2 regions of the Micromonospora sp. DH14 genome follow, and region 2 is predicted to be linked to the other one. Evidence: riboswitches for the same ligand, from Rfam matches in the RefSeq annotation. Region 2 holds a riboswitch; the other holds the start of a gene.

Region 1 (10,233 bases), on a different contig from region 2:
ACAACCCCCAACGGGATCTTGGAAGGAACGGGCCCCTCCAGGGGCAGATTCCTTCCAAGATCTGCTGACGGCTGAGGTGTGGGGTGGGGGGCCAGGTGGGGTGTTGAGGGGGCTCGTCTGGGCGGCGCTGTCACAGCTCGGGTCTTCCCTCGTCGGGGGTGGAGGCGAGCGCGTGGAAACGGCGCTCGATCCGGCCGGCACCGGCCGCCAGCCGGCCCGCCTCGACCGCGTACCGCATCGCGGTGGCCATCGCCACCGGGTCGGCCGCCCGGGTGACGGCACTCGCCAGCAGCACCCCGTCACAGCCCAGCTCCATCGCCAGGGCGGCGTCGGACGCGGTGCCGATGCCGGCGTCGAGGATCACCGGCACGTCCACACCCTGCCGGATGAGCCGAATGTGGTGCGGGTTGCCGACGCCGAGCCCCGAACCGATCGGCGAGCCGGCCGGCATCACCGCGGCGCAGCCCACGTCGACGAGGCGGCGGGCGAGCACCGGGTCGTCACTGGTGTACGGCAGCACGGTGAAACCGTCGGCGACCAACTCCTCGGCGGCGCGGAGCAGCTCCACCCCGTCGGGCAGGAGCGTCCGCTCGTCGCCGATCACCTCCAGCTTGACCCAGTCGGTGTCGAACGCGTCCCGGGCTAGCCGGGCCACCTTCACCGCCTCGGTCGCGGTGTGGCAGCCGGCGGTGTTCGGCAGCAGGCGTACGCCGCACCGGTCCAGCAGTTCCAGCAGGCCACCGGTGGAGCCCGGCGCGGTGCCCACCCGCCGCAGCGCCACTGTGACCAGCTCGGTGCCGGACGCCCGGATCGCCTGCTCCAACACGTGCAGGTTCGCGGCGCCGCCGGTGCCGAGGATCAACCGTGAGGTGAAGGTCGCCCCACCCAGCTCGAAAGGCACGCCGCTCACCCACCCTGCGCCGCGGTGAGCACCTCGACCCGGTCACCGTCGCGCAGCGTTCGGGCCGGCCAGCCGGTGCGCGGCACCACCTCGCCGTTGACCGCGACCGCCACCCCCCGTGGGTGCGGCACGATGTCGTCGACCAGGTCCGCCACTGACGCGCCGGCGGGAACGCTGCGCCCGGCCCCGTTCACCGTCAACTCCACGGGTTCCCCTCCATCGTCGGTCCAGGTCCGCCCACGACGGCACCGGTCGGGCCGAAGCGGTCCGCCCGCAAGGGCGTGAGCAGTGGGTCGGGTCCGCCGCCGAGCACCAGGTCGGCGATCAGGTCGGCGGTGATCGGGGTGAGCACGATGCCGTGCCGGTGATGCCCGGTGGCGGCCAGCACGTCCGGCCGGTCGGGCAGCGGGCCGAGGATCGGCGCGTTGTCCGGGGTGCCCGGGCGCAGCCCGGCGACCGCCTCGACCAGGTCGTACTCGGCCAGTTCGGGCAGCAGGTCGACCCCGGCGCGCAGCAGCCGCTGCACCGCGCCTGCGGTGACTGTGGTGTCCGACCGCTCCTCGACCGTCGCGCCGAGCACCACCTCGCCGTCGGCGCGGGGCACCAGGTAGACGTGCTCGCCGTCGGCGTACCCCCGGATCACGTGCCGGAAGCCCGGCGCGAGGCCGTCGGGCGCGCGGAGCCGGAGGATCTGACCCTTCACCGGCCGCACCGGCAGGCCGGTGAGCGCGGCGGCCCCGCAGCCGGCGGCGACCACCGTGACACCGGCGTCCAGATCGGACAGCCGCCGGACCGGTTGCGGCACGAGCACCACGCCGGCCCGCTGCGCGGCCGTGCGCAGCGCCGGCACCAGCAACCGGGGATCGACCTGGTGGTCGGTGGGCGCGAGCGCGCCGCCGCGCACCCGGGGGGCGAGCGCCGGTTCGCGGTCGCGCAGCTCGCTGGGGCGCAGCGGCGTCACCGGCAGGCCCAACCCCTGCTGGTACGCCCAGAGCCGGCGCGCCTCGGCCAGGTCGTCGCCGGTGAGGCCGACCATCACTGTGCCCTCGGTCCGGTAGCCGATCCCGACCCCGGTCGTCTCGGTCAGCTCGGCGGCGAACGCCGGCCAGCGCTCGGCGGACGCCACCAGCAACGCGGTCAGCTGCCGTTCGCCGAAGTACGCCTCGGCGACCGGGGAGAGCATGCCGGCGGCCACCGACGACGCCCCCGAGCCGGGTGCGGGATCGTGCACCGCCACCCGCAGCCCTCGCGCGGCGCAGCGCCAGGCGATCGCCAGCCCGATCGGCCCCGCCCCCACCACTGCCACGTCCGGCCGGACCCGGTCGCTCGACGGCGCTGACGGGAACCGGCCGGTCAGCACGTCAGGGCCTCGATCAGCGCGGCGGTCGCCCGTGCCGGGTCGGCAGCGGCGGAGACGGCACCGACCACCGCCACCCCGTACGCCCCGGCGGCCCGCAGCGCCGGCACCCGGGCGGCGGTCACTCCACCGATCGCGATGACCGGCACATCGACGGCGTCGACGACGGCGCGTACCCCGGCGGGCCCGATGGGATCCGGCAGACCGGTCTTGGTGCTGGTGGTGTGGCACGGTCCGACGCCGAGGTAGCTGGCTCCCGCCGCGACGGCCTCGCCCGCGGTGCCCGGCGCGCGGGCGGTGGCGCCCAGCACGCCGGTGGGGCCGAGCACCCGGCGGGCGGCGGCGACCGGCAGGTCGTCGGCGCCGACGTGGCCACCGGCGGCGCCCACCGCCAGCGCCACGTGCAACCGGTCGTTGACCAGGCAGGACGCCCCGTACGAGGTGCACAGCGTCAGCACCCGTCGGGCCAGGTCGTACGCCTCGCGGTCGGTGGCGGAATCCTCCACCCGGACCTGCACCACCAGCTCGGCACGGGCCGCGCTGAGGGCGGCCCGGACCACGGCGAGTGGGTCACGCCCGGGTCGGGTGTCGGTGATGAGATGCAATCGCCCCAGGGACGGCACGGCAACACTCCTCCCTGCGCCGGCATTACCCGGATCAGGTTCGACGGTCGGGGGCTGTCAGCCCCCCTCTCAGCCCGGTACACCGGGCTCCCGTGGGTTACTTGCGTGTCACCGTACGACAGATCCGCCGGACTGCCAAGGTGCCGGGTCGGCGGCGACCGGCAGGCCGGACCACATCAGAACGATCAAGATCCATGGGGCACTTCATGCGGTCCTGTTCGGAATGTCGCCCGCCGTTGCAGAACCGTTACCCGCCCGCATCTTGCCCGACATCGAGCCAGCCGAATTAATTTGTTCAGCGATTCGACAAAATGTCGGTGGGGGCACCCTGGCACGGCGTCACCACCGGCTCCATCAGGGACGGCCTTCGGCGAGCCGACTCCCGCGAGCTCTGTCACTACGACACAGGAGGCGGCGTGTCCCGTTCTCGTCGTGCCCGCGTACCCATCACCGCAACCCTGATCTCCCTGGCCATGGCCTCGACCACCCTGTTCGGCACGCCCGCCCAGGCGGCCGCCCAGGTCCCCCCACGGGATGCGAAAGCCGCAGCCCCGGTCAGCCAGGTGGCGCCGAAGGCGCCAAAGGCCGCAGCCGATCCCTACTCCGTCCTGATCTTCTCCAAGACCGCCGGCTTCCGGCACGACTCCATCCCCACCGGCATCGCCGCCATCCAACAACTCGGCGCGGCCAACGGATTCACCGTTGACAACTCCGAGGACGGCGCCGCATTCAACGACGCCAACCTGGCGAAGTACAAGGCGGTGATCTGGCTCTCCACCACCGGTGACGTGCTCAACGCCGAGCAGCAGGCGGCGTTCGAGCGCTACGTGAAGGCCGGCGGTGGTTACGTCGGCATCCACGCCGCGTCGGACACCGAGTACAGCTGGGCCTGGTACGGCGACCTGGTCGGCGCGTACTTCGCCAACCACCCGCAGAACCAGACGGCCACCGTCAAGGTGGAGGACCACGCCCACCCGTCCACCGCGGAGTTGCCGGACCGTTGGTCCCGCTTCGACGAGTGGTACAACTACCAGAGCAACCCCCGGCCGGACGTGCACGTGCTGGCCAGCCTGGACGAGAAGAGCTACACCCCCGGCGCCGGCGCGATGGGTGCCGACCACCCGGTCGCCTGGTGTCAGGACTACGACGGTGGCCGCTCCTGGTACACCGGTTTGGGGCACACCCGGGAGTCGTACGCCGAGCCCGGCTTCCTCTCCCACCTGCTCGGCGGCATCCAGAGCGCCGCCGGTGTGGTGGACGCCGACTGTGGCGCCTCGAAGACCTCCAACTTCGAGAAGGTCTCGCTGGACAGCAACACCAGCAACCCGATGGAGCTGGACATCGCCCCCGACGGGCGGGTCTTCTACATCGAGCGCGACGGTCGGGTGCAGATCATCAAGCCGGACACCGGCAACACCGTCACCGCCGTGGACCTGGACGTCTTCACCGGCAACGAGGACGGTCTGATCGGCATCCGGCTCGACCCGGGCTTCGCCACCAACAAGTGGGTGTACCTGTACTACGCCCCGAACGACGGGGTCACCCGCAACCTGCTGTCCCGGTTCACGGTGACCGGTGACACCATCGACCCGGCCAGCGAGAAGCAGGTGCTGCGGGTCGACACCCAGCGCAACACCTGTTGCCACGCCGGCGGCAGCATGACCTTCGACGGCGAGGGCAACCTGTACCTGGCCACCGGCGACAACACCAACCCGTTCGAGTCGAACTCGTACTCGCCGATCGACGAGCGGGCCGGCCGCCAGGACTACGACGCGCAGCGCACCTCGGCCAACACGAACGACCTGCGCGGCAAGGTGATCCGGATCCACCCGGAGGACGACGGGACGTACACCGTTCCGGCCGGCAACCTGTTCGCGCCGGGCACCGAGAAGACCCGTCCCGAGATCTACGCGATGGGCTTCCGCAACCCGTTCCGGATCGGCACCGACCCGAAGACGAACACCCTGTACGTCGCGGACTACGGGCCGGACGCCAACTCCGACAACCCGAACCGCGGCCCTCGGGGCCTGGTCGAGTGGAACATCGTGACCCCCGGCAACTACGGCTGGCCGTACTGCACCGGGACGAACGAGGCCTACAACGACTACACGTTCCCGTCCGGCCCGAGCGGCGCGAAGTTCGACTGTGCCGCGCCGGTGAACAACTCGCCCAACAACACCGGCCTGACCAACCTCCCGCCGGTCGTCCCCGCGACCGTCGACTACGGGTACGCCGGTGACGCGCGTTACCCGGAGATCGGCGGCGGTGGCGCACCGATGGGTGGCCCGGTCTACCGCTACGACGCGGACCTCAACTCGACCCGCAAGTGGCCGGCGTACTACGACGGCAAGGCGCTGCTCGGCGAGTGGAACCAGAACAAGATGTACACCATGCAGCTGACCCCCGACGGCAAGTCGTTGGTGGACATCAACCAGCTGCTCACCGGCATGAGCATGATCCGGCCGATGGACTTCGAGTTCGGCCCCGACGGCGCGTTGTACCTGATCGAGTGGGGCAGCGGCTTCGGCGGCAACAACGACAACTCGGGCGTCTACCGGATCGACTACACCGCCGGGGACCGCGCACCGATCGCTGCGGCGTCCGCCACCCCGACCTCGGGTGCGGCACCGTTGACGGTGACCTTCTCCAGCGCCGGATCCCGGGACCCGGACGGCGGCACGCTCACCTACGCCTGGGCCTTCGGTGACGGGCAGACCTCCACCGAGGCGAACCCGACCCACACGTACGCCACGGCGGGCAACTACACCGCCCAGCTCACCGTCACCAACCCCAAGGGCCGTACCGCGGTGGCCAACGTGCCGGTCACCGTGGGCAACACGGCTCCGACGGTGACCATCGAGTTCCCGCCGGACGGCGGGTTCTTCGAGTGGGGCGACCAGGTCCGCTACTCGATCAAGGTGACCGACCCGGAGGACGGGGAGATCGACTGTGACCGGGTGAACCTCCAGGTGCTCCTGGGTCACGACGAGCACGCCCACCCGTTGGAGCAGCACACCGGCTGCACCGGCACCGTCCAGACGTCGCTCGCCTCCGGGCACGGCGCCGAGGCGAACGTCTTCGCGGTCTTCGAGGCCACCTACACCGACGACGGTGGCGCCGGCGGCGCCAGCCCGCTCACCGGTCGGGTGATCGAGGTGCTGCAGCCCAAGCGCAAGCAGGCCGAGTTCTTCACCGCCACCGGGCGGGCACCGGTGAGCACCGGCGGCGGCGACGCCGGCGTGCAGCGGGAGACCGGCGCCGACACCGCCGGCGGCGGTCAGAACATCGGGTTCATCGAGGACGGCGACTGGTGGTCGCTCGCCCCGGCGGACCTGACGAACATCACCGAGATCCGGTTCCGGGCCGCCTCCGCCGCCGCTGGCGGTCGGATCGAGGTCCGCGCCGGTGCGGTTGACGGACCGGTGGTCGCCACGGCCACCGTGCCGGCGACCGGCGCGTGGCAGACGTACACGGACGTGAGCGCACCGGTCACCGGCGCCGCGAGCGGCTCGCTGTACTTCCTCGCCCGCGACCCGAACGGCGGATCGGGTTCGCTGTTCAACGTCAACTGGATGGACTTCGTCGGCCGCGGTGTCACCGAGAACGCGCCGCCGGTGGTCAGCGCCACGGCCACCCCGGCCACCGGCACCGCACCGGTCACCGTCGCCTTCGACGGCACGGCCACCGACGCCGAGGGCGACACCCCGCTGACGTACGCCTGGGACTTCGGTGACGGCGGCACGGCGACCACCCTGGACGCCAGCCACACCTACACCAGCGCGGGCACCTTCACGGCCACCCTCACGGTGACCGACAGCAAGGGCGCCAAGTCGTACGCCACGGTGCCGGTGCGGGTCGACGCGCCGGACACGTCCTGCTTCGGGGCGCGTTCGGACGACTTCAACGGCAACACGCTCGACAAGGACCGCTGGACCAGCGTGATCCGGGAGAACCAGCTCTACTCGCTCAGTGATGGCGCACTGCGGCTGCCCACCGGCGTGGGTGACCTCTACGGCGCACGCAACGACGCCACCAACCTGGTGCTCCAGGCGGCTCCGACCGGCGCGTGGGAGATGACCACCAAGGTCACCCTGCCGGTGACGGCCAACTACCAGCAGGCCGGCCTGCTGGTGTACGGCGACGACGACAACTACGCCAAGCTGGACCTGCTGTACAACGGCAGCCGGCGGGTGGAGTTCATCCGGGAGACGGCGGGCACGCCGCGCAACGAGTCCGCCGACGCCACCAACGCACCGGCGGGTGACACCGTGTACCTGCGGGTCACCAGCGACGGGACGAACCTGACCGCGTCCGTTTCGAGCGACGGCCAGACGTTCACCCCGGTCGGCCGTTCGGCCGCGCTCGCCGGCATCACCAACCCGCGGATCGGGGTCTTCGCGCTCAACGGTGGCACCGCGGCACCGGTTGTCGAGGCGGCCTTCGACTCGTTCCAGGTGACGCCGGACGCCCCGGCCGGGCCGGTCGACCCGTCGGACGAGTTCAACGGCACCACGCTGGACAAGTGCCGGTGGGACGCGATCCTGCGGGAGGACCCGACCGGTTACCGGGTCACCGGTGGCGCGTTGCGGATCGACGTGCCCAACGGTGACATCTACGGCACCGACAACACCGGGCCGAAGAACTTCATCCTTCAGACCGCGCCGTCGGGCGACTGGACCCTGGAGACGAAGGTCGACGGCAGTCTGCTGAACGAGCAGTACCAGCAGGCCGGTCTGCTCGTGCAGGCCGACGACGACAACTACCTGAAGTTCGACTTCATCGCGGACAACCAGGCCGGCTCGGCGGTGACGCGGCGGATCGAGTTCCGCAGCGAGATCGCCGGTGCGGTGCAGAACCCGCAGCCGGAGGTGACCAACCTGACCAGCGCCGTCTGGCACCTGCGGTTGGCGCGCGTCGGCAACACGTTCACCGCGTCGTACTCGGCGGACGGGACGTCCTGGACCGCGTTGGAGGCGCTGACCAACACCGCGGTGGGTGCCACCCCGAAGGTGGGGCTGTTCACCCTCGGTGCCAACCAGACGGCGTCGAAGACCGCCTCGTTCGACTACTTCCGGCTCAGCACGGAGGTGGCCGACGAGGCCGCACCGGTGACCACCTCGGCGGTTTCCGGCACCCCGACCGACGGGTGGTACACCGGACCGGTGACGATCACGCTCACCGGCGCCGACGAGGCCGGCGGTAGCGGGCTCGCCAGCACCGAGTACCAGCTGGACGGGGCCACCACCTGGACGGCGTACACCGCTCCGGTGGCGGTCAGCGGGGACGGCGAGCACGAGCTCCGGTTCCGCTCGACGGACAAGGCAGGCAACGTGGAGGCGACCAAGACCGTCTCGGTCAAGATCGACGCCACCGCGCCGGTGACCACTGCGACGTTCGCTCCGGCGAACGACGCCGGCTGGCACAACGGGACCATCCCGGTCGTGCTGGCCTCCACCGACGCCGGTTCCGGCGTCAAGACGGTGGAGTGGTCGTTGGACGGTGGCGCGTGGACGCCGTACACGACGCCGGTCGAGGTGACCGGTGACGGGCAGCACGAGCTGCTGTACCGCTCGACCGACAAGGCGGGCAACGCCGAGACGCTCAAGTCGGCGGTCTTGAAGATCGACGGCACCAAGCCGACACTGCTGGTCTCCGGTCTCGCCGACGGCCAGCTCTACGGTGACAGCCAGGACGTTCGAGTGTCCTGGCAGGCCGTCGACCCGACCTCGGGCATCGCGACCGTGGTCGGCCAGCTCGACGGCCAGGCGTACGCCAGCGGCACGCTGCAGGCCATGTACGACCTGTCGCTCGGCCTGCACGAGCTGACCGTGACCGCGACCGACAAGGCGGGCAACAAGACCACCTCGACGGTCCGGTTCTTCGTCACCACCTCGTTCCGGGACATGCAGAGTCTGCTGGACCGGTTCAAGGCGACGGGGCGGCTCTCGACCAAGGCGCACAAGCAGCTGTCGAACAAGCTCGACGCTGTGCGGGCGTCCGAGGCGGCCGGCGACGACAAGGCGGCCGTACGGCAGCTGACCGCGTTCCGGACGCTCGCCTCTGACACCACCCTGGTGCCCGAGGCGGAGGTCCGGGACGTCCTGATCCGGGACGCCGACGCCATGATCGTTCGGCTCGGCGGCGCGGCCAGCAAGGCCGGGGTCAAGGCGAACGACGGCGACTCGGTCAAGGGCACCGGACGGCTCGGTGGTGACGCCACCCGGCTGGCACCCGGTCGCCAGCTCTGATCCGACGAGGCCCCTCCCCGGCGCTACGGCGTCGGGGAGGGGCCTCCCTCATCGGTAGGGAGGGGATGTCCGTGACGGGTATCCGCAAGGTGTTGGCCGCCGGGTCCGTCGGACTGGCCCTGACCCTGTTCGCCGCCGCCCCAGCGGCGCACGCCGCGCAGGCGACGCAGGCCGCGCAGGCGACGCAGGCCGCGCAGGCCGCGCAGGCTGCTCCGGCGGGGCAGGCGGCCCGGGTGGCGCAGGCCGCCCCAGCGGCGCAAGCCGCTCCGGCGGCCCGGGCGGCGCAGGCCGACAAGCTCAAGCTCACGGTGGCCGGCGACGGCGCTCAGGGCGTCACCATCCAGGCCAGCTACACCGATGGCCGCCGGCTGGAACAGGTGGTGCGGCTGGTCCTCACCGCCACCGGCCCCGACGGGCAGAAGGTCGGGCCGGTGCAGTTGGAACCGCAGCCCGAGGGGCACGGCTTCTACAGCAGCGGCCCGGTGCTCTCCACCGGCACCTGGAAGGTGACGGTGAACTCCCCCGCCCCGTTGGCGGGCAAGGCCACCGCCACGGTGCAGGCCCGGGCGGCGCAGTCACCACCGGCGCCCGAGCCGGTCGCGGTGACCAAGCCAACGGACGGGGCAGGCGGGGCGGGCGCCGGCTGGTGGCCGTTCGCGGCGGCCGGCCTGGTCCTCGTCGCCGCGGCAATGGGGGTGGCCATGCTGTTCGGCCGCCGCCGCACCAACTGACGAAGACGATCTCGCCGCCGCACCGACGGAGCACCACGATCTCGCCGGGGCACCGACAGACCACGACGATCTCGCCGGCGCGGCCGACTGACCGACACTGACGACGAAACGGGCCGGGCCGCAACCAGCGGCCCGGCCCATCGTCATCTCACCCACCGAACCGGGGTTGGTCGGTCACCGCCAGCCCGCGCAGGCGTCACCTGGCCGCCCCGCCGGTCATGATCGACTCGACTTTCATGAAACCGCGCCTTCCCCGGCCCCAGGTCACCCCGACTTCCAGGAACACGAGTGGATCAGGGCGCCGCGCCGGCCGCACCGCCCCGAGCCCAGCCGCACCGCGAGCCAGGCCGCACCGCGAGCCAGGCCGCACCGC
Region 2 (10,233 bases):
GGGTGTTGCGCGGAGCGGGCGTGGTGCGCGGCTCCCGCAGGGGTCGGGAGATCGCCTACAGCCTGGTCGACGAACACGTCGCGCACATCGTGGCGGACGCGGTCAGCCACGCCGGGGAGGGATCATGAGCGAGAGCGGCGCCGCGGTGCGCAACACCCGGCAACGCTCGGCGGTGAGCGCGCTGCTGGGCGAGATGGAAGGCTTCCACAGCGCTCAGGACCTGCACGCGATGCTGCGCCAGCGCGGCGAGCGGGTCGGCCTGACCACCGTCTACCGCACCCTGCAGGGGTTGGCCGACGCGGGTGAGATCGACGTGATGCGCCCGCCGGGCGGCGAGCACCTCTACCGCCGGTGCAGCGAGGGGCACCATCACCACCTGGTCTGCCGGGTCTGCGGTCGTACCGTCGAGGTGGCCGGCCCGGCCGTGGAGAGCTGGGCCGACCGGGTCGCCGCTCAGCACGGCTACGCCGACGTCAGCCACACCCTGGAGATCTTCGGCACCTGCCCGACCTGCCCGCGCTGATCGGCAGCGCCGCCGCTGGCGCGACGCTCCGGTGCGGTCGGCGGCCGGTCGCGTGCCGGGCTCACATCACTGCTGCACGGAGCGGGACGTTCGTGGCACGCTGGCCGGCGTGAAAATCTATGCCGATCGGTTTCCGACCGCCGTCCGTCAGTTGCTCACCGACCTGCTCGTCGTCGTCTGGGTGTACGCGGCGATCCGCGGTGCGCTGTGGCTGCACAACCTGGTGCAGAAGCTCGCCGTACCGGGGCAGAAGCTGGAGGGCGCCGGTAGTGGCCTCGCCGACAACCTGGGTGACGCCGGCAGCAAGGTCGGCCGGGTGCCGCTGGTCGGCGACGAACTCACCGCCCCGTTCCAACGCGCCGCCGACGCCGCCCGGTCGCTCGCCGACGCCGGCCGCGACCAGCAGCATCTGGTCGACCAGTTGGCCCTCGCCCTGGCCGTCGCGGTGCTGATCTTCCCGCTCGGCATCGTGCTCCTCGGTTGGCTGCCGTTGCGGGTCCGCTGGATGCGCCGGGCCGGGTCGGCGGCGAAGCTGGCCGCCGGGCCGGCCGGTCGGGACCTGCTCGCCCTGCGCGCGCTGGCCACCCAGCCGCTGGGCCAGCTGACCCGGATCGGCCCGGACGTCGCCGAGGCGTGGCGTCGCGGCGACGACGCGACGCTCGACGCCCTGGCCGCCTTGGAGCTGCGCCAACTCGGCCTGCGCGGTCGGGGCCGCTAAGGTCGTCGGGTGTTCTACTTCCTCGTCGTCATCGCCGTCCTGCTGCTCGGCTACGCCGCCGTCCTGGTCTCCTTCGTCCGCCGGGGCAAGAAGATCCCACCCGCGGCGTACCTGGCGCTGGCCGGGCTCAACGGTCTGATCCTGGCGGGGGTGCTGGCCTGGGCGGTCTCCCGCTGACCAACACCGCCGGCCCGACCGGTCGACGACCCGCACCGCCGACCGGCACGGCGGCCAGTCCGCTCGGCGCGGCGCTCACGGCTTCGGGGGGATTCGGCGACGGACGTCCTCAGCGGTGGACGGGCCGGGCGACCAGCGGGCCACCCAGGGCAACTCCTCGGACGGGGTGAGCACACCCTCCTCCAGGCCCGCGTAACGGCCGGCGAGGATGCGCTTCGCGGCGGCGGTGTCGACCGAGTCGGTGTTGTCCCAGAGTGCGGCGAACAGGGCGTCGACCCGCACCCGCGCCTGCCGGCAGAACAGGTCGGCCAGCTCGACGTTCTCCGGTCGGCTGTCACGTTCGGCGGTGGCCCGGACGCAGACCGCCGACATCGCGAACAACTCGGCGCCGATGTCCACCACCCGGCCGAGGAACGCCTGCTTACGCTCCATCTTTCCCTGCCAGCGGGACATCGCGTAGAACGTCGACCGGGCCAGCTTGCGCGAGGAACGCTCCACCTGGCGCAGGTGCGCGGCGAGCGGGGCGAACTCGGCGTACGCCGAGGGGGTCTGCCCCCGGCCCACGGCGAGGGTGGGTAGCCACTTCGCGTAGAAGGCGCCCGCCCGCGCGCCGGCGCGGGCCTTGCGGCCCAGCCCCGCGTCCGGATCGATGATGTCGCCGGCCACCGACAGGTGGGCGTCGACCGCCTCCCGTGCGATCAGCAGGTGCATGATCTCGGTGGAGCCCTCGAAGATCCGGTTGATCCGCAGGTCACGCAGCATCTGCTCGACGGCGGCCGGGCGTTCGCCACGGGCGGCCAGCGAGTCGGCCGTCTCGTAGCCGCGCCCGCCCCGGATCTGGACCAGCTCGTCGGCGATCTTCCAGGCCATCTCGCTGGCGTACAGCTTGACCAGCGCCGCCTCGATCCGGATGTCGTTGCGGTCGTCGTCGGCGAGCAGACAGCAGAGGTCGAGCATGGTCTCCATGCCGTACGTGGTGGCGGCGATGAAGGACAGCTTCTGCGCCACCGCTTCGTGCTCACCCACCGGACGACCCCACTGGACCCGGTCGGCGGCCCAGCCACGGGCCACGTTCAACGCCCACTTGCCGGCACCCACGCACATCGCCGGCAGTGAGAGCCGGCCGGTGTTCAGGGTGGTCAGGGCGATCTTCAGCCCCTTGCCCTCGCCGCCGATGACGTTCTCGGCGGGGACGAACACGTCGTGGAACCGGGTCAGGCTGTTCTCCAGACCGCGCAGGCCGATGAACTCGTTGCGCCGCTCGACGGTGATGCCCGGGGTGTCGCCGTCCACCACGAACGCGGTGATCCCGCCCCGGCGGCCCTCGCTGGCCGGCACCCGGGCCATCACCACCAGCAGGGTCGCCACGATGCCGTTGGTGGCCCAGAGCTTCACCCCGTTGAGCCGGTAACCGGTGCCGTCCTCGGTCGGCTCGGCGACGGTGGCCAGCCGGGCCGGGTCGGAGCCGACGTCGGGCTCGGTGAGCAGGAACGCCGACACCTCACCGGCCGCGAGCCGGGGCAGGAAGCGTTGCTTCTGCTCGGCCGTGCCGAACATCTTCAGTGGCTGTGGCACACCGATCGACTGGTGGGCCGAGAGCAGCGCGCCGATGGCCGGGCTGACCGAGCCGGCCAGCATGAGCGCCCGGCAGTAGTGCAGGTTGCTCAGCCCGAGCCCGCCGTACTTCCGGTCGATCTTCATGCCGAACGCGCCAAGGTCGGCCAGGCCGTGGAACACCGAGTCGGGAATGGAGCCGTCCCGCTCGATGGCGGCGCCGTCCACCTCGGAGGCCAGGAAGGCGCGGAACCGACCAAGGAACTCCTCCGCCCGCGCCATGTCGTCAGGGTCGGATCGGGGCCACGGATCGATCAGGTCGAGCCGGAACCGGCCGAGGAACAACTCCTTGCCGAAGCTGGGTCGGTCCCAGGTGGACTCTCGGGCGGCTTCGGCGACCTGCCGGGCCTCCTTCTCGGAAACCTGTCCGGCTTCCGCGGGCAGTGGCCCCGCGGCCTGGGCGGTGGCTTCGGAGTCGGGGCCGTCCGGTGCCGGTCGGCCGTTCTGCGTCGTGGTCACGGCTGCCCCCTCGAAGTTCGGTGCGGCTGCGTCGACGTGTGCGACTACCGTCACGCTACCCCCGGTTGTTACCCGGGGGTAGCGCTGCGTGCGGATCGGCCGGGTCAGCGGCCGTTGATCGTGTCCGGGTCGTCGTCATCGTCGTCGATGTCGTCCTCACCCCAGTTGCGCCGGGCGAACGGCAGGATCATCCAGAACGTGAGGAACCACAGCCCGGTCAGGGCGCTGAGCAGGAAGGCGATCGGCCGGTCCAACACGAAGTCGGTGATCAGCAGGACGGCGCTGACCATCGCGATCAGCATGAAGGCGAGACCGCCGGTGGCCATCCGGTGGGCGAACCGCACCAGCTCCGGCTTACGCCCCTGCCGGAAGAGCGCCCGGTGGAACGCCACCGGCGAGATGATCATCGCGGTGGCGGCGGCCGCCGCGAGCAACGCCACGATGTACACGTCGCGTTGGAACTCGCTGGTCCTGGTGAACCCGTTACTGAACGGCAGGGTGAGCAGGAAGGCGAAGAGGATCTGAACGCCGGTCTGAGCGACCCGCAACTCCTGCAGCAGGTCGGCGAAGTTGCGCTGCCAACGCTGCTTCTCGGTCTCCTTGGACACGCGCTACCTCCGGTGAGACGCTACTGCCGGCGGTCCCGGCCGCCGGCAGCAACGCCAATGCCCCACCCGGCCGAGCGCGAAACAGGTTCACGACATCGGCCGTTCATCGTGTGGCAACGTCAGGACCCGCGTCGGATGCGGCCCGCGTACCGGGCTTCCAGCTCGTTGTTGTGCGCGTCGCCGTCGGGGATGTTCGCCGACAGGTACACCGGGGGCCGTTGCCCCGCCGCCAGCAACCGCGCCACGACCTCCACCGTCACCTGCTGGGCCAGCAACGCCGCGGTGATCGAGGAGACCGCGCCGACCGCGCCACCGCCGGGCAGGGGCAGCGTTGCGTCGCCGTACGGGGCGCCGTTGTCGAGCACCACGTCGGCGAGGTCGCTCAGCTTGCGCCCGGACGGGTGCCGGGACGTCATCCGGCCGGAGTGCTGCGCCGAGGTGATCGCCACCAGCCCGTGACCGTGCTCCTTCACCAGCGTGGCGAACTCCACCATCGCGCCGTTGACCCCGGAGTTCGAGGCGAGCACGAAGACGTCGGTGGGGCGCACCGGGGCCAGCTCGTAGAGGCGGTGCGCGACGGCCGGGTCCCGTTCCAGCAGCGGGCCGAGCCGGTCGGCCGGTTCGCCGCCGATCAGCACCAGGTCGCGCAGCGCGATCCGGTTGGTCGGCACCAGGCCACCCGCCCGCCCGGCGATCTCCATCGCGAGGGCCTCCGAGTGCCCGGTGCCGAACGCGTGCACCACGCCGTCGGCCCGGACGGCCTCGGCGATCAGGTCGGCGGCCCGCCCCACCGCCTCCCGCTGGCTGGCGGCCACCCGGCCGATCGTCTCGGTCACCACGGCCAGGTAGTCCTCGGCACTCACCGTCATACGTCCTCCGTCGTTCGATTGCCTGCCACTTAGCCGACCCGGGCCAGGATCGCTTCGGCGAGTGGGGCCGGCGCCTCGTCCGGGATCCAGTGACTCACCCCGGACAGCTGCACGAAGCGGTAGTCCCCGGTGACGTTCGGCGCGCACGCCTCGGCGGCGGTCCGGCCGATGGCGACGTCCCGGTCACTCCAGACGTACGTGGTGGGCACCGTGACCGGGCCGACGCCGGCCAGGTCGGCGCGGGACATCGCCCGGTACCAGTTCAGGGCCGCCGTGAGCGCCCCCGGCTCGCGCATCGGGTCGGCGTACCTGTTCACCCGGGACGCGTCGCCCACCCCGCCGAGCAGCTTGCGCAGCGCGGCGGCGTGCCACGCCAGCAGCACCTTCTCCGCCTTGTCCGGCTTGCGGAACAACGCCATGTACGACGAGCGGGCCTTCTGTCCGCTGTCGGTGCTCAGGGCGTGCGCCATGGCCGCCGGATGCGGCACGGACACCGCGGTCAGCGTGTGCACCCGGTCGGGGTGCCGGGCGGCGACCGCCCACGCCACCACCGCGCCCCAGTCGTGGCCGACCAGGTGCACGGCGTCCAACTCCAGCGCGTCGAGCACCGCCACCACGTCGGCGACGAGTTCGGGGATGCGGTAGTCGGCCACCGCAGAAGGCCGGGCACCGGGCGAGTAGCCGCGCTGGTCCAGTGCGTACGTGCGCAGCCCACCCGTGTGCAGCCTCGGCACCACGTCGTCCCACTCACCGCTGTGCTGAGGGAAACCGTGCAGCAGCAGGACGGGTACGCCGTCCGGTGGACCGTCGACTGTCACGTCGAACGTGAGGCCTCGCGCATCAACCCGCATGATCGGAAGCGTACCCAGAAGGCGGTGGGCCGGCCGCTCCCGCAGGTCAGGCGCATGCCCTGCTGGGCCCACGACCCGGGTCGGTGTTAGCGTCACCGAGACAACTTCATATCCGACAGGGGAGCGCACAGCGCTGAGAGTGCGGGTACGCCCGCAGACCCTCGAACCTGATCTGGGTAATGCCAGCGCAGGGAGTTCGGTCGACCTCCAGCCGCGCCGCAGTCCGGTGCCACCGGACGCGGCGTGCGTCTTCTCCTGGTTCTCTTCGTTGAACTGGGAGCAATCATGGACAACACCACCAACCGTTGGCGCACCATCGACATCGTGGTCGCCTCGGTGATCGCGGTCGCCTTCGGCGTCATCTTCTGGGCCTGGGGCCTGGTCTGGAGCGCCACCGAGGGCGCGTTCGCCTTCTTCCCGCCGGCGCAGACGCTGCTCTACGGCGTCTGGTTGATGCCGGCGGTGATCGGTGGGCTGGTCATCCGCAAGCCCGGCGCCGCGCTCTACTGCGAGACCGTGGCCGCGGTCCTGTCCGCGCTCCTGGGCAGCCAGTGGGCCGGCACGGTGATCCCGCAGGGAATCGTGCAGGGCATCGGCGCCGAGCTGGCCTTCGCCGCCTTCCGGTACCGGTCGTTCCGGCTGCCGACAGCGGTGCTCGCCGGCGCGCTGACCGGTCTCAGCGCCGCGCTGTTCGACTTCTTCGTCTGGAACGTCGACTACGCGCTGGCCGACTACCGCATCCCGTACGCGCTGCTCACCGTCGTCAGCGCCACCGTGATCGCCGGCGCGGGCGGCTGGCTGCTCACCAAGGCCCTGGCCAACACCGGTGTCCTGGACCGCTTCCCGGTAGGCCGAGACCGCGCCCTGGTCTGATCCCCACCCGCGCCGCGCCAATCCTCGTTGATCATGAGGTTGGCGGTGGAATGGATCTTTGAAACCCCCGTCAACCTCATGATCAATCGGCCGGGGGTGGGGTGGGGTGGGGCGGAAGGGTGGGGGTTCGGTGGGCGCTGTGGTGTTGCGGGGGTTCGGGTGGCGGCACGCCGGGCGGCGAGCCTGGGCGCTTCGCGGGGTCGACCTGCGGATCGAGGTCGGGGAACGGGTGCTGCTGCTCGGGCCCTCGGGGGCCGGCAAGAGCACCCTGCTCAGCGCGCTGGCCGGGCTGCTTCCCGACGACTCCGGCGAGCAGGAGGGCACCGTCGAGATCGACGGGCTCGACCCGCGCAAGGGGCGGGAACGGGTCGGCGTCGTCTTCCAGGACCCGGAGACCCAACTGGTGATGGCCCGCTGCGGCGACGACGTCGCGTTCGGGCTGGAAAACCGGGGGGTACCTGCCGACGAGATCTGGCCCCGGGTCGACGAGGCCCTGCACCGGGTGGGCTTCCCGTACCCCCGGGACCGCCGCACCGCGGCGCTCTCCGGCGGCGAGCAGCAACGCCTCGCCCTGGCCGGCGCGCTGGCCCTGCGCCCCGCCCTACTCCTCCTCGACGAGCCGACCGCCAACCTCGACCCGGCCGGGGCGGACCTGGTCCGGCACGCGGTGGCCGGCGCGCTGGACGCCGACACCACGCTGATCCTGGTCGAGCACCGGGTCGCCGAGGCGTTGCCACTGGTCGACCGGGTGGTCGTTCTGGAACCGGGGGGCGGCGTCCGCGCGGACGGCACCCCCGATGCGGTCTTCGCCGCCCTCGGCGGCGCCCTCGCCGCCGAGGGCGTCTGGGTGCCCGGTCACCCCATCACGCCCCGGGCCGCCACCGCCGGGCCAGGGGAGCTGTTGCTCACCGCCGACCAGGTCGGCCTGCCACCCCGGCTGGGCCACACCAACCTGTCGGTACGCGCCGGTGAGGCACTCGCCGTACGCGGACCCAACGGTGCCGGCAAGTCCACCCTGGCGTTGCTGCTCGGCGGTCTGCTCCGGCCGGGCAGTGGGCGGGTCACCGCGTCCGTCGAACTGGCCGGGCCGGACCACCGCACTCCCCCGCACCGCTGGCCGGCCCCCGCGCTGGCCCGGCGGATCGGGTCGGTCTTCCAGGATCCGGAACACCAGTTCGTCACCAGCACCGTCTTCGACGAGCTGGCGCTCGGCCCACGCCGCACCGGTCAACCCGAGGCGGTGGTCAACGAGACCGTGGCCGGGCTCCTGGAACGGCTGCGGCTGGCCCGGCTCGCCGCCGCCAACCCGTACACCCTCTCCGGTGGTGAGGCGCGGCGACTGAGCGTGGCGACCGCCCTGGCCACCGCGCCCCGCCTGTTGATCTGCGACGAACCCACCTTCGGCCAGGACCGGCGGACCTGGCGGGAGTTGGTCGACCTCTTCGCCGACCTGCGCGACGCCGGCCACGGGGTGGTCACCGTCACCCACGACGCGGACTTCGTCGCCGCGCTCGCCGACCGCACCGTCACCCTGCACCGCGCCCCGGACGACCACCGATGATCAGCATCGAGCCGGTCGCCGCGCCGGACGCGCCGTTGGCCCGCCGCAACCCGGTGGCGAAGGTCGCCGCCGCGCTCGCCTTCTCGTTCATCCTGCTGGCCACCCTGGACCCGGTCGCCCCGGCGATCGCCATCGCCCTCGAACTGGCCGTCCTGCCGCTGTTCGGCATCCGCTACCGGGTACTGGCCCGACGGGCCTGGCCCCTGCTGCTCAGCGCCGCCGGCATCCTGGTCACCCTGGTGCTGTTCGCCGCCGACCGGTCCGGTCGGGTCCTGCTGGACGCGGGGCCGGTGCTGGTGAGCACCGGTGTGCTGCTCACCGCGCTCGGCCTCGTGCTGCGGGTGTTCGCGGTGGCGCTGCCCGGCGTGATCGTTTTCGCGACCACCGACCCCACCGACCTGGCCGACGCGTTGATCCAGAACGCGAAGGCGCCGGCCCGGTTCGCCATCGGGGCGCTGGCCGCGTTCCGGCTGGTGCCGCTGCTCGGCCAGGAGTGGCAGATGATCAGCATGGCTCGGCGTGCGCGCGGCGTCGACGCGGGACGCAATCCGGTGGCGAAGCTGCGGCTCTTCACCTCCACCGCGTTCGCGCTGCTGGTAGGGGCGATCCGTCGAGGCACCCGGCTGGCCGTGGCGATGGACGCGCGCGGCTTCGACGCCGGCGCCCCCCGTACCGTCGCCCGCCGGCAGCACTTCACCCGCGCCGACGCGCTCCTCATCGCCGGCGCCGTCGTGCTCGCCTCAGCAGCCCTGACCACCAGCATCCTCCTGGGCACCTTCCGCCCCCTGATCAGCTGACCCCATCCGCCGCGCACCGCCCGCGCCGTCCGTGCCGCCCGGCGCTGGCTCCCGGCGCTGACGCCCGGCGCTGGCACCTGCCGGCAAGATCCGCACAACATCAGGGATGTAGTGGCCTCGCTGCCGACGGAGACCACTACATCCCTGATGTTGTTGTCACCACCCACCACCCACGCCCCGCCGCAACCCCCGCCCGGCCCAGCCCCGCCGCCCCCGTCGATCTTGCGATTCCCTGTCGTTGTTTCATCCCGGTATGCCGGTTATGCGAGGACAGAAAGTGCAGGATCGGCGGGGTGGGTGGGGTGGGCCGGGGCGGGGTGGATGGGTGGGTGCGTGGGGTGGGGTGGTCAGCTGCGGCGGAAGGCGTAGCGGCGGGCTTGGCCGGCCTGTTGGCTGCGGCCGCCGCCGGAGCGGTTGCCGCCGCCCTGCGGTGGGCCGGCCGTCGGTGCCTTCGGTCGCCCGGTTGGCTTCGGCAGGTCTGCCATCTTCGGCGCGTCGACAACCACCGGCACGTCGACCTTCGGCACGTCGACCGCGTCCGGCAGGTCGACCGGCAGCACCACCTCGGCTGGGACGGCCGCCGACACCGCCGGCTGCGCCACCTCCACCAGCGCCGCCGGCTCGACCAGCGCTCCGGGCTTCACCAGCGCCGCCGGCTCGACCAGCGCTCCGGGCTCCACCAGCGCCGCCGGCTCGACCAGCGCTCCGGGCTCCACCAGCGCCGCCGGCAGGGACGGGTCGCGGGACGGCAGAGCGGGTGGCAGCGGGCCGTGGCCGGCCGCCGGGTCGACGCCGAGCGGCGTCGCGCCGGGGGTACGGGTCTTCTTCGGGTTACGCCTGGCAGGCATCCGGGCCTCCTTCTGCGCCGACCGGCACGGCCGGTCCCGCGCTGCGGCGGTCGGTCGGATCGGCTGGTGACCGCCGTCGCGCGACGGTCGAGTGGGGAAGGGACTGCTCACCGGTGTCGGGCAGGACCGTCGCCGCCGAACGGCGGGGAGGGGGATGCGGGACGCCCGGGAGCGCACGGACCGCGACGCGGGACGGCGGGCCGGCTCGGAAGTGGGGCGTCAGTTACGCATGTCCGTACCGTAGCCGCCGCCGCACCGGCGCGCATCCGTTTTTCCTGGCACCATCGGCACATGCTGATCGCGTTCTCGATCACCCCGCTCGGCGGTGACGATTC

What was found. Region 2 has a riboswitch for thiamine pyrophosphate ahead of QCZ28_RS31030 (ECF transporter S component). Riboswitches for the same ligand answer to the same signal wherever they lie in the genome.
Region 1: linked by a shared signal. The riboswitch ahead of thiE (thiamine phosphate synthase) and the one ahead of QCZ28_RS31030 (ECF transporter S component) in region 2 are both predicted to bind thiamine pyrophosphate.

Annotation. Positions count from the first base shown of each region.
Region 1 covers NZ_JARVKT010000043.1:37,953-48,185, reverse strand. The annotation lists partial or broken gene QCZ28_RS31840 (thiamine phosphate synthase) at 1-17, opposite strand, end outside; gene QCZ28_RS31835 (thiazole synthase) at 131-910, opposite strand; gene thiS (sulfur carrier protein ThiS) at 907-1,107, opposite strand; gene thiO (glycine oxidase ThiO) at 1,098-2,258, opposite strand; gene thiE (thiamine phosphate synthase) at 2,255-2,881, opposite strand; TPP riboswitch at 2,876-2,985, opposite strand; gene QCZ28_RS31815 (ThuA domain-containing protein) at 3,298-9,129, shown strand; gene QCZ28_RS31810 (hypothetical protein) at 9,201-9,860, shown strand.
Region 2 covers NZ_JARVKT010000040.1:36,480-46,712, reverse strand. The annotation lists gene QCZ28_RS31070 (metalloregulator ArsR/SmtB family transcription factor) at 1-128, shown strand, start outside; gene QCZ28_RS31065 (Fur family transcriptional regulator) at 125-523, shown strand; gene QCZ28_RS31060 (hypothetical protein) at 633-1,241, shown strand; gene QCZ28_RS31055 (hypothetical protein) at 1,251-1,418, shown strand; gene QCZ28_RS31050 (acyl-CoA dehydrogenase family protein) at 1,494-3,491, opposite strand; gene QCZ28_RS31045 (DUF6328 family protein) at 3,596-4,099, opposite strand; gene QCZ28_RS31040 (SIS domain-containing protein) at 4,219-4,968, opposite strand; gene QCZ28_RS31035 (alpha/beta fold hydrolase) at 4,998-5,819, opposite strand; TPP riboswitch at 5,927-6,031, shown strand; gene QCZ28_RS31030 (ECF transporter S component) at 6,105-6,692, shown strand; gene QCZ28_RS31025 (ABC transporter ATP-binding protein) at 6,823-8,253, shown strand; gene QCZ28_RS31020 (energy-coupling factor transporter transmembrane component T) at 8,250-9,050, shown strand; gene QCZ28_RS31015 (hypothetical protein) at 9,398-9,898, opposite strand; gene QCZ28_RS31010 (thiamine-binding protein) at 10,190-10,233, shown strand, end outside.